Linked DNA regions of Sulfolobus islandicus Y.N.15.51. Each later gene encodes a partner of the first gene's protein in a complex. Links are inferred from orthologs where the notes say so. Each region holds a gene or a part of one and is shown on either strand. Other genes may lie near its edges.

Region 1 (8,007 bases):
TATTATACGCTCTAGTTAAATTAGAATTTATTTCTAAATCTAGTGGATTTACTGAAAATATTGATGGATCAGCATTAGAGACCTTACTGCACTCTGCGTAAATAATATTCAGATTATTGAGAATTGGGACATTATACTCACTATCCATATTAAAAGTCAGCTTATCTAGCATGGAAAGGATGAAAAAATTTATATCTAAGGTTACATGTATAGAACATATCCGATTCTTTTCTAGATTAGAATATGTTAATGTACTTTTATATATTTTAAATCGAAGCTCATTTGCTTCAACTATTATACCTAGTGGTTTTATTATAGGTTTTATCCCAGAAGTACCGACTAACACCTCATATATCCCGTCATGAGGAAAGAACATTTTTAAAAACTTCTTCATAAATCACTTGTGCTATTACAACATCTAAAAACCTTATCTAATTATGGCGAAATAATAACGGGATCAAAGAACGAGATAAAATTAGTGAGAGAAATTAGAAAAATGCTAGAAGATAATAGTGACGAAATTAGGCAAATCCCGATTAGAGTTCTTAATTGGGAACAGAAAGAACTAATTTTTGAGTGCGAATCAAAAACAATAGATGCAATTTCGCTTCCATATTCTTTATCAACTGAGGTTGAAGCAGATGTAGCAGATAACTTTAAAGAATGTAATGGTAGAAAGTTAATGAAAATTAGGATAAAAAATCTATACGAAATCAATAAATTGTATATAGAGGCAGTAGAAAATGATTGTTTAGGAATAATCTTTTCCCTAAATAATGAGAAAAGAAAATTCGTGATAAAGTATGGAGACCTTCTAAGCCATCAACCCAGCTACCCACCGCCAATACCAGCGTTTTATATTAAGGAGAACGATTTTCCTTACATAAAGGGTAGGTGTAGAATATCACTAAAAACTGACATAAACCCTTTTGCAACAGGTTATATTATCGAAGCCATAAGAAATTCGAAAAATGAAAATAAGATAATACATATTACAGCACATCATGATCATTGGTTTAAAGGAGAGAGAGACAATCTTTTAGCAGTGGCTTTATTGAGAGAATTTAGATCTAATGTTTACGAAACCCATCTAATTTCATTTACTGCAGAGGAATCGGGCTCTTTAAATTTCTCAACCTTCTCATGGTCACATGGTTCTAGAGAATTTTTGAAAAATTACAAAAACACTGACGATATCTTACTTAACATCAACATGGATAATATAAGTGAGGAAAGTTTGATCTTAAAAGCTGTACCTGGACTTCTTGAACTCTCCAGGAAATACTTTAAAAATGTAGTTGAAAGCCCTGAGATATATAGCGATGGGTATTCATACATAAAAGTTGGAATTCCAAGTATTACAATAGAGAGTTTAGGAAATATTCATTATCATGGTGAATACGACGTTATAGAAAATGACAAGTCTAACGCATTTTTAAATGCGAGTACAATATTAGATATAATTAATAGAATAATTAATGAAAATATAGAGTATAAAACACGTGAAATGAAAGAAGAACTTAAGAAAGATCTTGTGGAATTACCAGCAGAACTAAAATCATACTTAGTAAATGTTGAGGATTTACTTGATAAAAATTATATGGAGGCATATAGAGAGATTGTAAAATTATATGGAGGCATACTAGAACTTAATCAACCTTATTCTACAGTTGAACTATTTCATAAGATTAAGGGATTAAAAATTGCAAGAAAAAATGACGTTTGTATCGAGGATTTAGGATGTATAAAAAGACTAAGAAATGATGAAATATTTTACAGGTTTTATTTATATTATATTAATGAATTAAAGGAATCAATAACTACCGAATACATTAACAAAATTTATTTCGTATTAAAGAAATTCTTCTAATTGCTTAAGACTGGATATTACAAAGTCTGCATAAAGTTCGGCGTTTTTCACTTTACCTTCTCTGTCTATTAGCACACTAATCATGTTAGCCTTTTTAGCTGCTAAACAATCTTTTACTGGCTCGTCTCCCACAAAAACACACGAAGTGGGATCTACTGAAAGCTTTTCGCATGATATTATAAACGGCTCTAAATTAGGCTTTGGTCTAATACCTCCTTCTCCAGCTATTAATATCAAATCGAATTTATCTATTAAGGGAAAGGTTTTCAATCTACTACTTTTATTTCCCCCTTCTCCATCACTATTTGTAATTATGCCAAGTTTATATCCCTTACTATCTAGATATTCTATAATTTCCTTTGCATCTTCGTATGGTTCAGTTTGGCTAGCAATTGACCAATACAAGCTAGTCCAATCGTAAAGCTGAGACTTATCTATGTGAACAATATTTAATGATTTTAGAATACTCTCCCACCATTTATTTCTATTATACTCCCCTTGGTTATCTAATTTCTTACTTTCCTCTTCTACTAATTTCTTAATTATATTTATGTCAATTTCTTGTCGATAATTCTCCTTTATGTACGTATATATATCCTTACTTACAGCATCTAAAGCGTCCTTAGCCTTCGTACTAAAGTCGACTAATGTATCATCAAAATCAAAAAGCACTGCCTTTACATTATTGAATATTTTATAATTAATCGACAATTCGACTCACGACAAGAAATCTTCTACTTTAGGTAGCTCTTTAGGTAATCCTTTCCTCTCTCTAATCTTAGTAACCACATCCAGTAAGATACTATCCGGAACCGGAGCCCATCTACTAAACTCAGTACCCCAGAACGCTCTACCTCCAGTAGATCCTCTTAGTTCACTCGCCATATCATATGACTCTGAAACTGGAATCTCAGCGGTTATCCTAGACATGTTAGCTATTTGAGAGACGTCCAATATCTTTCCTCTTTTTCTCGTTATTACTGCAGTGACATTACCTATAAGATCTGCAGGCACTCTTATGTCCAGTTTCTGTATTGGCTCTAGTAAAGTCGGTCTGGAAGTTAAGAATCCTGCAAATATGGAGTTTCTAACTGCAGGGTATATCTGAGCTGGGCCTCTATGGGCAGGATCCTCGTGTATTACAGCATCATGTAAGATGACCTTAACACCTCTAATTGGTTCATGAGCTAAAGGACCTTCTTTCATAGCTAACCTAAATCCTTGAAGTACTGTATCCATAACTTCCCTTAAATGCTGGACACCACTAGTTAAATCTACAAAGACGTTAACGTTTTCATCTATTGCAATAATTCTCTTAGCTTCATCATAGTCCCAACTGGCTTCATCTCTTAATATCTTAGCCATCTCCTTGCTATCCATATCCTCCCTTATCGTGCCATTACTTATTAGCTCTATAGTCTTGTCATTTAAAGGCTCCACACTTAAGTAGAATTTGTTATGCTTATTTGGAGACTTTCCTTCAAATACTTGGCTCTTAGCTCTTATACTTTCCCTATAAACAACAATTGGCGGAGTAGTAACTACGTCAATACCATAATTCTCACGTAATAGCTGTAATGATACCTCTAAATGTAAGAAACCCATTCCAGATAACAGGTATTCTCCAGTTTCTTCATTTATTTTAACCACTAAGTTTGGATCTTCAATACTAAGCTTCCTTAATGCATCAATCATCTTAGTTAAATCTTTAGGATTCTTAGGCTCTACGGCTATAGTAACTACTGGTTCAGATATGTAATGTAATCTTTCAAAACTTCCTTGAACATTACTAAAACCAACAGATATAGCTGTCTCACCGGATCTTGCTCTATCTAAACCTAATACTGCTGCGATATTGCCTGCTGGAATTTCTTCTGCAAGTTCCCTAGTTGGACCCATGTATAGGCTAACTTGAAGTATCCTCTGTGAGGTCTTAGCGTTAACTAACCACAATTCTTCACCAGACCTAAGAGTACCTGAGAATACTCTTCCTGTTGCCACTAGTCCTGCATGAGGATCGACTTTCATATCGGTTATCATAAATACTATGGGACCATTCGGATCAGCATTTAACATCGCCTTAGCTAATTCATTATCTAGATCTCCTTTCCAGATTTTTGGAATTCTATACTTTTGCGCTTCAATAGGATTGGGAACGAACTTTATAGCAGCATCTAGTAACGCTTCATTAATAGGAGCTTGCGCAGCTAGCTCTTCAAGTTTAGACTTATCAGAAGCAGTGTATGCGTCAATAACATTCTTCATATTAATTCCTTTTTTCTGTGCCATAGGTAAACTAAATCCCCATTTATCTTTAGCAGATCCAAATATCACATTTCCAGCTTGTGGATTAATCATCCATTTTTCTTTAAATTCTGGTTCTCCATACATATCAATTAAGTTATTAACTTGCCTAATTATATCTAATAACCTATTTAACATTTCTTGTGGGCTTAATTTTAATTCCTTTACCAATCTATCTACTTTGTTTATAAATAGAATTGGTCTGACTCTCTCCTCCAAGCTTTGCCTTAATACTGTTTCAGTCTGTGTCATAATTCCTTCCACTGCGTCTACAACTACGATTGAGCCATCTAAAACTCTTAGACTCCTCGTGACTCTTCCGCTGAAATCAACGTGTCCAGGTGTATCAATTAAGTTAATGACATAACCTTTACCTTCCGCTTCGTGATACAAACTAATGTTAGCAGCCTTTACTGTTATACCTCTTTGTTGCTCAACACTTAAGTAATCCAATGCTAGAGCTTCCCCTGCTACTTTAGGAGATATTATACCAGATGCTGCCAATAACGTATCACTAGTTGTGGTTTTTCCATGATCCACGTGAGCAATTATACCTATATTCCTAACTCTCGTTCTATCTTTCATTAGGCTTAGAACTTGCTCTACTGTCTTATATCTAGGCAAATGAAATCACCAACTTCTTGCACTTAAACTTCTCTAGACCCATATTAAAAGGTAATGCTAAAAAAGAGACTAAAAAATTTAAAGGAAATCAAATAAAGAGGTACTTTTCTTACTATCATTATCAGCGTTAGTTTTAGAATAGTGTGCCCTTAAAATTTTATAAATATCCTCAGCTTTTTTCCTACTACCTAATGCTTTTTCTAATTCTGATATAGACGCATTACAAATATTCTGTATAGTTCCAAACTTAAGTAGTAGCCTTTCAGCAAGTACAGAACCAACATTAGGAAAAGATTCTACAATATAAAGTTGCATATCAGAAATACTTTCTAGTTTAGCCTTATTATGTAAATTAATTCTCCTACTCCCATTTTCGCCAAATTGATACTTCTCTGCTATTTTTTTCAAAACTTCCGCAGTATCTTTTTTATCTCTAGAATAAAATACTTTAACATCATAATCAATCGTGGCAGAAATTAAAGCGCTGTTTATCGCTCTCCACTTTTCAGTTATTTTCCTAATTTCATTAATATCACCTTCAACAATTAACATTGGAAAATTATAAACCTCTGAAAGCCTACTGATTTGGTCAAAAAACCTCTTGTCAAAAACCGAATTTACCAAATCATTTACCGACTTCCTCTCTACTGCAGCATCTTCACCTATCACATAATCAGCAACACTAAGTTGAGAGAATATTACTGTAATTCCCAACTCCTTTAATAATTCTGGTATACCACTAGCCTTTTCCCTATCATCAGCATAAATTCTAATTACCATAACACTAATAAGTTATTTAGCTTAAGCTTTTATACCTGTTTGGCCACCTTGCGGATAATATTTCGATAACATCTCATTTATTTTAGCTTGTAAGTCTTCTAGCTGCTTTCTTAAAATACTTTCTTGCTTCTGATAAGTCCTTGATCTGAGTTCTAACAATTCTTTCCTATCATTAAGCTCCTTTTCTACTGATGTCTTATCCGATTTAACCAATAAATTCCCTACAATCTTATAAATAGTAGCATCTGCATTAAGAACTGATAATTCTTCCAATACCTTGTTTATCTCCCTTAATTCATTCTCTATAGTAGACTTTTCCAATAATAATCTATCAAGCTGATCTTTTAACTGTTGAAACTTAGCTAGTTGAGCTTGAACTTCTGGAGGTAACTTCTCGGCCACTTTTTTCCACCTCTTCCAGTGACTTTAGAATTGTATAGATCCAAAGTATATAAGAGTTCATTATAGCCCTAGCTCTTGTAATTGATGGTGCATCTATCTCAATCTGTAAAGGGGATTTCTTAATTTTTACATATTTAGTATCTATCTTTTCAATTATTATCGAATTATATATTATATCCTGTAATTCGTTTTTATTGAAATTATCTGGATAAATTGAAATCTCTATCTTCACACTTCTAATAGCATCTTCAAAAACTTAATGTTTTTCGTAGATAACGTAAACAAAAGTTCACAAATATTATTAGAGACTAGCCTCGTGTTCACAATAACCTCACAATTATTTGACAAGTTGTAGATATTCATATCGACTAGAAAATCTCTTAGAAAATCACACCTATTTAGTTCTATGCATACACTATTATGCCTTTTTATCTGATATAATGGGATATTATAGTCAGAAGGTAGTGATAAACCGTGTAATTTAAAAAAATATTTTATAGAAAAAGTTTCTAAATCATAAACAATTATTCTCAACGGATTACCATTCTTAGCTAATACGAACAATAAATATATTGCTCCTAAATTAATAGCCCTTTCAAATATCTCTTTCTTACTTTTTTTACCCCGTGTAATTTTAACTGAGTCTGGTAACAGAGAAGTTAAAATATTTAAAAAATTTCTTGTTCTAATACTAGGATCTCTAGATGAAGTTATAACTATTCTAGTACGGTGTATATGCAAGACCGGCCCACTTAGAATTACATTTCTTACAGTACCATATTCCAGAAGCCAATCTGATAACCTTACCAGTGGTCTTGCAATAGGGACATTGATGGTCATCATACCTCTTTTCCATTATTTCTTTCCACTTTTTTCTTAAAGTAGATCCATATCTAGCCCCGTATCTTCCAGCAATTCCCGTGACTTTCCCCATAATTGCCACCTATAATTAAATTCCTAACTGCTTTTTAAGTTCTTCTAAAAGCTTGACAGCTACTAATCTTGCTGTATTCTCAGCCTGATCAATATCTTGTAATGACATACTGCCCTTTCCACTCTTTTGAATCCCCACTATTTTTAGATCTGGCGTATAGGAAAAGGAAACCTTAGTGTCCATTATTGACTCTTCATCCAAATCTGGATCAACTATTAAATATTTGTCAACTTTTGCTATAGACACTGTAACTACTGGATGATTCAATGGTAATTTACCCACAACTTCATTTTTATTGACTCTAAACCCATTAGAATCTTGTTCTACCTTATACACTTTAGTATTATACAATGCTGCAACTGAGGCCAACGTACATGCATCCAATACATTCCCACCATAGTCTAATACGTAAACGTCAAGCCATACTGTCCATACACTTTTACCGGGTTCTATTACAAGTTTAGTTAGATCTAGAGCTTTAGAATCCCTTAAACTTCTATCTACTACTCTAGCTAATTCAATAGCATTCTCATCTGGAGGCCCAGGTTCAAAGGTCTCATAGGCTAAAGGTAGGAGTTCAACATTCACAATGAGGTTTCCTTGGTTAGGCGTATCTTCGTAAGGTTTATCTATTTCAAGTTTTGTCCCAGCTAATACCATTGTCGTGCCTAACTTAACTAACGCAGAACCATCAGCCTTTTTTGCATAATTCAAGGTTATAGAAAGAGGTCTATAATCCGTTAATTTTCTTCCGTCTTGCCTAGTGCCTTTCTCAAAAAGACTTACTATACTTTCCTTCTTAATTAAAGGTATAATATTTTGATTCGATGGAGTTGAAGACAATTCTATACACCCTCTTCTTTAAACTCTACATACTTACTTTTTAGAGCCTCCCTCTCTAAATTATATATTATATTTATACCCTTAACTGATAAATCAAAAGCTTGCCTAAATTCCTCCGGAGTCATATTACCATTTAACTGAAATAACGTTACCTGGTTTAAAGACGGCATCATTGCAACCGGCATATCAGCCTCTCCCCACATATCCTCGGGCTCATTTAAATCTAGAACTATTACTCCATCAGCCTTCC
Region 2 (7,994 bases), 360 kb from region 1 along the record:
TGAAAAGCCAAAACGCAACACCAGCATAACCTATCACAATTAATGGTTTTCTTCCTATTTTGTCCACTAGATAAATGCTTATTATCTGACCCGGTAAACCTGCAAGAAACTGTGCCAAATATGTGAATTCTATGGGATTTAGGCCTAAGTTTCCCGCTATGGTTATTGGCCCGTAGATCGCAAACGTAGAGGAATATATATCGTAAAGAAGCCAGAGTATAGAAGATATAATTGTAATTCCTATAGCTGATATGAATCTTTTTGAGAATGGAACTTCATCTAAAGAAATTGTAATTTTACTTTTTATTTCGTTTTCCAACTTTTTTAATTCTTCTCGCTTTGGTTTAATTCTAGTCAAGAATTTATATGTTTCAGGGAGTTTTCTCCTTAGGTAAAATACAGAAACTGCTGGGAGGATTCCCATAAACAATACTATTCTCCATATGAGATCATTCCCTATGTTAATTAACAGCAAGATTTGTTCGATAAATGCTGCGGCAACTGCACCCATTCCCCAAAGTACTGCAAATGTTATTATCATTCGTTTTCCTCTATTTTTGGGATTTGAATTCTCTGCAGTAATTATAGGAGAAAGAACATAATCTGCTCCAATTCCAAAACCTAAGATTATTCTAGACATAGCTAACTCTGTAAAATTCGTTGATATCGACTGAAATAGTATTCCTAGACTCATTAAAGCTACATCGAGACCATAGATGAACTTTCTTCCTAGTTTATCTGATAAAAAGCCTAATAGAATTGCAGAAACTGCTGCACCATAATACGCACTAGCTATAACTATTCCTTCCTCAAGCCCATTTAATAAAAATTCCTTTTGTATATAATAGAAAACTAAAGAGATCGCGTAAAGTTCATACCCATCAGTAAATACTCCCATACCCGCTGTCAAGACGCTCTTGAATTCTAATGTGGAAAAATTCGTTTTATTATAGTCCATTTCGTGTTGTATGTATTTTGTTGAGATTATAAGAGTATCTAGAATTAGTATATACCAAGTGATAATATGTGCGGACCCGCCGGGATTTGAACCCGGGACCGCCGGCTATCCCCCTTAGACGCTAGAAGGCCGGCGCTCCGTCCTGGCTGAGCTACGGGTCCAACATAAAATGAGAATTCAATAAAATAAGATTTTCTCATTCTTTTATTCGTACTCTCTCCATACTTTACCACATTTTGTGCACTTATAAAATCTAGTTGGTGGCTCATCTGCCCTTCTAGTTTGCAATATCCAGAAGTAGGCTTCGTCATTTTTACATGAAGGACATAGAACACCTTTTATTTTTTGAGCCCCACTGGGCATTTCCTCCTCCTCTAATATTAACGTTTTTTCTTTAATACTGTGTTTTACTTTGCTTGTCACTACTATTGTTGTCTCTGGAACCTCCTCTTCATAACCACATTTCGTGCATCTATATATGTTCTTACCATTGGATTTCTTTGGGACCATCATAGAGTTACATTTGGGACAGAACTTCATTAATACCACGCTACAAGCTTAACCATTTACTTTATCTATATTTAACTTTTCTGATAGTTTCTTTATGAGATTTTCACATATTTTCTCTGGTTCTTGTTCTTTAAAGTTTTCACCAATTCCGATATTAGAATATCTGATTTCATCAATTATGGAAGATGTAGCTATTTGCTTAATTAGATTCTCCTCATTTATATCTAAAAATAGCTTTTCTAAGAAATTACCCCTAAATATACATATTGCATACAAACAATCGACTTTAACTAATATTGCTATCCTTGTCTCCTTTTTCACTTACTTAATCCCTTTATTTCGTCTATATAATGTGAGGCCATTACTCTTACAGTTTCGATAGCTTTTAGTAAAGCATCTTTAGGAGCTATTGAACCATCAGTTAGTATTTTAACTATTATTTTATCAGTTAGGGGATGCGGTTGATAATATGAAGCAAAACTTACACCACTAATTTTCCTCAAGGTACCCGCAATTAAGTTACCTAACGTATGATCTTCCCCTTCTATCTCTAATTCTAAGTAATTTCTTTCACTTTTTAGTATTTTAATTTCCACCTTTCTTCACCATATAAGATCCTATTTTTCGTTGTTCAATATTTCCGCATCTCTGACATTTTAAATTATTTTCGTCTTGCTTGATCAATAAGTATCCACATCTTGAGCATCTAGCATAAATAACTCCAAGATCTTTCATCTTAATAGTTAAAGCTAAAGGAAAAGTGTATGAAAGTAATTTAGCTTTAATTAAGTCTCCGATTTTTATAGCATCTGTTATACTATTAAGTTTTTTATTACTTATTTGAGAGATATGTAAGTAAGCCGAAATTGATGACGCAAGACTTTTCTCCTCGATACCTACTATTGAAACTAGTGCTGAATCTTCTTTAATAGAATTTACAATACCGATCACGTATTTAGCCTTCTTTAAGTGTTGAAGTATGATTTTCTTAAATCCCAGTACGTTACTTTTCCTATTTAGCATATCATAAAAGATTTTTCCTACAACCGCAGCTCTAACTATACCATTTTGTTCATACGTACCGTCGCCAGCTATAAATTCTTCAATCACTGCTAGCTCTTCTCCGGGTAAGGTTAATTCACCTTGAACTCTCATTTACTTCACCATGGGAAAATATAGGGTTCCAGACTATTATTTATGATCATTTTGGCCTCTCCAGGTGTTAACACTGGCTTTTCATAGTTATATAGATCATCTATGGGCAATCTAGGGCAAGATGTAACTAAAAATACATCTATATAGCTTCTATCTAGATTTCTAAGTACATCTTGTGTTAACACTTTATTTGTTACTATAAAAACATCATAGCCTTTTTTAGTTAGCTCATCATAGAAGTATTTTATCATATTTGGTCTATTTTGCCCAACCTTAACACCTTGTATAATTACCCAAGTGCGTTTATCCATTGCTTGTAGGATTTTACCATATCTAACTTTTAGTATCTTCCTAACCTCGTTTGTTATATCCTCACTTTTCTGTAAATACGGATCAAGTTTTATAGTCGGTTTATTTGTAGCTAATCCTAAACCTAAAGCATGAAATAGTCCACCTGATACAATAACATATGTATCTGCTTCTACTTCGGCTGCTTTGTAGTCACAGCCTAAAATTTGACCATTAAACATAAATCTATTAGATGGCTTGCCTATGACTACATCGTATCCCTTATCTTCTAAGAAAGACTTAATTTTGGACACTAATCTTACGTGCTGTAAGGTTGCTGTTAATGAGATTTTTCTTCCATTATATTTACTGATATCATTTTCTAAAGATTGAAGAACACTTTCAGAAATATTCAAATTACTTTCAGCATTAATAAATATCGTAGGAAACTTAGGATAGTACCACGTATAAGGGGTATGACCGAAATGAATTATTAGGTCAGCATTTACTTGTTGGGCTTCATCCTCAGCTATGTCACAAGCCCCCCAACTAGGTTCACCAGATATTATAAAATCAACGTTAGGTAGCTTTTCCTTTAACTTCTTTACTATATCTATAGAAAAATACTTCAATCCTTCGGGAAATTGTAAAAGAACCCGTTTTGCGTCCTTTTCACGTATTTCCTTCACTACACGTTCTTCTTCAAAATTATAGCTCAACTTTGAACCTCCTGTCTTATGGGCCTTAATGGAATGATCTCAATTCTAGTACGCAAAGGTAACTTCTTTGATGCTATCTTTAACGCCTCTTTTGCAAAGTCTAGATGTTCCTTCTTAACTTTTACTACAATTAAAATTTCTCCTAATTTTTCAATCCTAGCAGCAGTACCAATTGGTGTACCAAAAGACAATCTCATTCCGTCCTGTAATCTATCAGCTCCAGCAAACGCCATCATTTTATTCTCTCTTAATACATGATGGGGGTACTTTAAGATCCACATAAAGAACGAAGTTTCACTTCCAGTTCTCTTAGTTAATGTCTTTAGAGTAATAGTCCTAACAGCTTCCAAAGCATTATGCCTTATTTGCCCTATCTCAGTAGTAATTAACCTAACTTCATAGTCATAATCTCCATTTGGATTTCCAGATGTAAATTTAGTTATCTTTGGTTGTGGAATACCAGGGATGTATTCTTTCCTGGTATATGCAGGACCGGAGAAATGTCTATAACATCTTCCAGGTCGTAGTGGCATTTAACCTCACGATATAGACTTTTGTATTAAAGACTAAATATTTAACTTATAGCATCAAATGACGATTGAAGTGCCTTTATATGCGCTAATATCTCGTCCGCAGTATTTCTGACTGTCATTAAGTCATTTGGCTTTGTAATTCTCATCTTTATTACAATCTCTAACTCTTTGCCTTCAACCTTGGTTTGAATTGACATTCCTTCTGGTAAATTTACATTATCAACGTTTAAACTTCTTATAATTAGTTCTGCATCTTCATGTTCCGATAAGATTCTTAATTCTATCATCAATTTTAATCAACCCTTCTTTCTTTATTGATGGGATAAAAAATCTACTAGTGTAAAGCTTATCATTATCTTTTATTACTATCATTTTATCTCTCCTTATCTTTTGTAATTGTAACAATATTATTTGCACCAAAAAAGGAGAATTAAAATTGACTGTTTCAACAATATAATACGATTGCTTATTTTCAACTAAATTAATTGAGAATCCCTTGGAGAGAGTTTGTCTAAATCTGCTGATTAATGCCTCAGCATAAGATGACGATAAAACAAACTGCAAGATCTCATTACTACCGATAGTATCAAACGAATAAATTAACGAAAACGCTAACTCTAATATATCATAGTCAAGATAAAAAAATCTATCCGTAATTATATCATCTCTAGTAAATTTCGGGTTTTCTTTTACAATAGTAGAAATTATTCTGAAAAGTAATGTATTTAACTGACTCTCGTTTAGATCTTCTAGTTTTGCTATTTCACTAGTATTTATTTCCTTTATAAGATTTATTGTATTTTCTCTATTGCCAGATATACTAGGTATATAAGGATCCAGAGAAAACATTAAAGATAAAAAGAGTGGTAAAGTTTTATATGCTGGGATTTTCAGATTTTTTTCATTAGTTATATCAAATTTTTCCATTTCTTTTATTATTTCTAGTTCCCATTCAGAAAATGGTCTTCTATCTACTATTGTGGATGTCACAATACAACTAGTAATTGGTAAAACATCTTCAGCAGTTATAGGCAAATATGAGCAAAAGGAGTTTTGTCCTAAGAAATACTTTTTCTTATCATCTATTATCCATTTACCGTTAGAGTCAATTCTGATTTGCGTCTCACATTCTTCTGGAATGAACGAAAGAATGAAAGAATTCTTAGTATTCTTGGAAATAATGAATGAAAATAATATAGGCTCTATAGAATAGTATACAGATAAACACAAACTATCCTTTGAATATATATTCCTAACTACTTCCCTTATTTCTTGGTTATTGGGCTCTCCTAAGAATAGTTCCATTACTATCTCTTTAGAATTTCTTTTGACCATTTTTTAAGCTCTTCAAAGCTCATATCCTTAAAGAAAATAGATCCAAGTAAGTTTGATATGATATAGTTTAATCTTGTTGCAAAAACATAAGAGGGATTTAAAAATATTGATAGTGCTAACTCCCCCACTACTGCAGCAGATGGTATTGGTATTAATATAGATACTTGATATAAAAAAGAGATAAAAATTGATATAAAAATATTATGTGTAATATAATAAAAATAGCCACCATAGCAAGCGAAACCAAGTATATCAATTATGATATAAATTACAAAATCCTTTGTGGTTCCCTGCTTAAGGTAATACTTAAATTCCATATAATCTGTCACAATTCGTTCCATTTTAACTATCTTAAAGATGAATTGTTCTATTTTGTTTACTTTATTATGCTGCAAGTAAAAATATGATAGTGCAGCTATCCATCCAGCTATGTTAAATAATACGACTAAAATGAATATAAATTCTAATGGGTTAAAAAAGAATGGCAATAGTAAAATATAACCCAAACATATTGCAAGTACATCTATGGATCCTATAAGGATAGAGTAACTAAATGCTTGCCTTAAATTTACTTCATGTTTATTATAAACTAAGCTTCTAACTAGTTCCTGCCCAGCCCATCCAGGTAATAACAGACCTACAAAATTACCCAGTAATCTAGCTCTTAATGCTATGTCTACTCTACGCTTAATTAGCGATGAATCCTTAAATGATGAGATGGAATTCTGAGCAACATACGCTAAAAGAAAAATTAGAAAGAATTTGGGATCCTCCTTTAATACATATACTACATTGATTTTAAATATGTATGCATAGATTATAATAACCACAAATGGAAGAACAATCGCCGCAATGTATTTCTTATCCATTATCTTCCCCTTTTCTCGAAACATCCAATATTAGGATAACATAAAATTGCATTCCCGATGTTTTTAAAAACTTTAGGCTTATCTAACTCCGTTACTTTCATATTAACCCTAAATATTCCGCAGTTAGGTTTAGTTATTTTCTGATTTAGAAAAGGGTATTCATTTAGTACACATGTCTTGCATTGAAAGTTCTTCTCGATGTTTATCCTCTCAATTTTTAGTTCTCTAGAATCTATGTAAAACAACGAGTAATCCGGATTACCTCTCAAATGATTAAGCATTAAATTAACTTGAAGCGTGGCTGTTAATTCTACTATTAATGGAGTAGTTCCGATGACATCGCACGAATTTCCAATTTCATCTTGATCTGAATAATTAATAAAACAAGATAGGCAAGAAGTTTGATTAGAATCTATTAATTTAACAGAGCCATATTCACCATTAATCCCTCCATATATTAGGATTTTTCGCAATTTTACTGTGGCATCATTTAATAATAACTTGTAGTATAAACTATCTAAAGCATCAAATACATAATCCTTATCAGAAATTAGCTTCTCAACATTTTGCTCGTCAAGTATATCTATAATATAATTTATTTTGATTGAAGAATTTATAAGAGATAACTTTTTAGCACAAATCTCTGCTTTAGGCTTACCTACATCGTTCTCGTCAAACAAATGAACCCTATGCAAATTAGTTACGTCTAATACATCTGCATCAACTACAGTTATCTCTCCAACTCCTAATCTAGCTAAGAGCTCCGCAATAGCAGAACCCAAAGCTCCACAACCTGCAATTAATATCTTTAGTTCATTTAACCTCTGTTGAACTCCTAATCCTAAGACTAAGAGCTGCCTAGAATACCTTTCCACAAGATTATAATGTAGAATAATCTTTAAAAATAAGTGTTGCCTACTAAAAGTGGGGATTGATATTGTTCCAATGGAAAAAGGTGGAGGAAGTGATGGAACTCCAATATCAATAGAAGAATTGGATAAGTTAAGACAAGTAGCTGAAAAGGCAAGAAGAAATGTAATCAAAATGCTGTTTTATGATCAGACAATCCATGTAGGATCTTCTCTAAGTAGCATAGAGATACTAACTACATTAATATTCAAACATATAAGGACTGATTCAAGCTTAGTGAATAAGGACTGGTTAATTTTAAGTAAAGGTCATGCAGCACCAGCTCTTTATGCTGTTCTAGCTGAAAAAGGTTATATAAAAGAAGAGGAACTTTGGAGAATACAAGATATAACGGGATTACTACAAGGTCATCCAGAGACTTTTATTCCCGGTGTAGATATGTCGACTGGTAGTTTAGGGCAAGGATTAAGCTTTGGAATAGGTGTCGCTACTGGTATAAAAATGGCTAATGGAAGTGGAAGAGTGTATGTGATAATGGGTGATGGAGAACAAGATGAGGGAGAGATATGGGAGGCTATGACACATGCAGTAGTTAGAAATCTTGACAACTTGATTGCATTTATAGAGATGAACAATTTCCAGCTTGATGGTTCAACAGAGGAGATAAAACCAAAGAACTTCTTACCTAAGGTATGGGAAGCGGTAGGTTGGAAAGTGTTAAACTGTGATGGACATGATTTCATAAGTATTACTAATG

The links.
Region 2: the proteins of YN1551_RS06985 (region 1) and dph2 are in contact, whole or in part, in a crystal structure (PDB 6Q2D), measured with the Methanobrevibacter smithii proteins. The link is inferred for Sulfolobus islandicus Y.N.15.51 from one-to-one orthologs. Residues at the interface, in WP_011954157.1 of Methanobrevibacter smithii: Pro482, Asn483, Lys484, His485, Tyr553, Asp555, Glu556, Glu559, Leu560, Leu591, His592, Glu593, Asp594, Ala595, Val596, His597, Arg598, Gly599, Pro600; in WP_011954460.1 of Methanobrevibacter smithii: Met1, Met3, Tyr4, Pro28, Glu29, Gly30, Leu31, Met33, Phe58, His80, Thr124, Gln126, Ser179, Gly180, Asn181, Phe182, His183, Leu185, Tyr201, Asn202, Phe211, Ile215, Arg291, Asp295, Asp296, Gln298, Met299.

What each region holds. Positions count from the first base shown.
Region 1 is NC_012623.1:1,253,735-1,261,741, forward strand. What follows is about bases 2,194-5,177. They hold YN1551_RS06985 (elongation factor EF-2), read right to left. Parts: upstream 4,799-5,177; coding sequence 2,588-4,798; downstream 2,194-2,587. Other genes in these bases: YN1551_RS06980 (HAD family hydrolase), read right to left, coding at 2,194-2,581; xpf (3'-flap repair endonuclease Xpf), read right to left, coding at 4,877-5,177. Outside these bases: YN1551_RS06970 (DUF447 domain-containing protein), read right to left, coding at 1-394; YN1551_RS06975 (M28 family peptidase), read left to right, coding at 404-1,870; more of YN1551_RS06980, read right to left, coding at 1,853-2,193; more of xpf, read right to left, coding at 5,178-5,578; YN1551_RS06995 (prefoldin subunit beta), read right to left, coding at 5,600-5,980; YN1551_RS07000 (KEOPS complex subunit Pcc1), read right to left, coding at 5,937-6,212; YN1551_RS07005 (Brix domain-containing protein), read right to left, coding at 6,209-6,721; YN1551_RS15825 (50S ribosomal protein L37ae), read right to left, coding at 6,702-6,914; exosome complex protein Rrp42, read right to left, coding at 6,930-7,757; exosome complex exonuclease Rrp41, read right to left, coding at 7,760-8,007. UniProt on the Methanocaldococcus jannaschii protein: Catalyzes the GTP-dependent ribosomal translocation step during translation elongation.
Region 2 is NC_012623.1:890,089-898,082, forward strand. The notes cover bases 1,630-4,600. They hold dph2 (diphthamide biosynthesis enzyme Dph2), read right to left. Parts: upstream 3,631-4,600; coding sequence 2,629-3,630; downstream 1,630-2,628. Other genes in these bases: YN1551_RS04845 (hypothetical protein), read right to left, coding at 1,630-1,789; YN1551_RS04850 (DNA-directed RNA polymerase subunit L), read right to left, coding at 1,786-2,064; YN1551_RS04855 (exosome complex RNA-binding protein Csl4), read right to left, coding at 2,054-2,623; YN1551_RS04865 (50S ribosomal protein L16), read right to left, coding at 3,627-4,163; YN1551_RS04870 (KEOPS complex subunit Pcc1), read right to left, coding at 4,205-4,450. In the rest of the region: YN1551_RS04830 (MFS transporter), read right to left, coding at 1-958; YN1551_RS04840 (transcription factor S), read right to left, coding at 1,163-1,498; more of YN1551_RS04845, read right to left, coding at 1,517-1,629; more of YN1551_RS04875, read right to left, coding at 4,601-5,498; YN1551_RS04880 (lysylphosphatidylglycerol synthase domain-containing protein), read right to left, coding at 5,471-6,367; YN1551_RS04885 (HesA/MoeB/ThiF family protein), read right to left, coding at 6,367-7,410; YN1551_RS04890 (transketolase), read left to right, coding at 7,313-7,994. UniProt on the Methanocaldococcus jannaschii protein: Catalyzes the first step of diphthamide biosynthesis, i.e. the transfer of the 3-amino-3-carboxypropyl group from S-adenosyl-L-methionine (SAM) to the C2 position of the imidazole ring of the target histidine residue in translation elongation factor 2 (EF-2).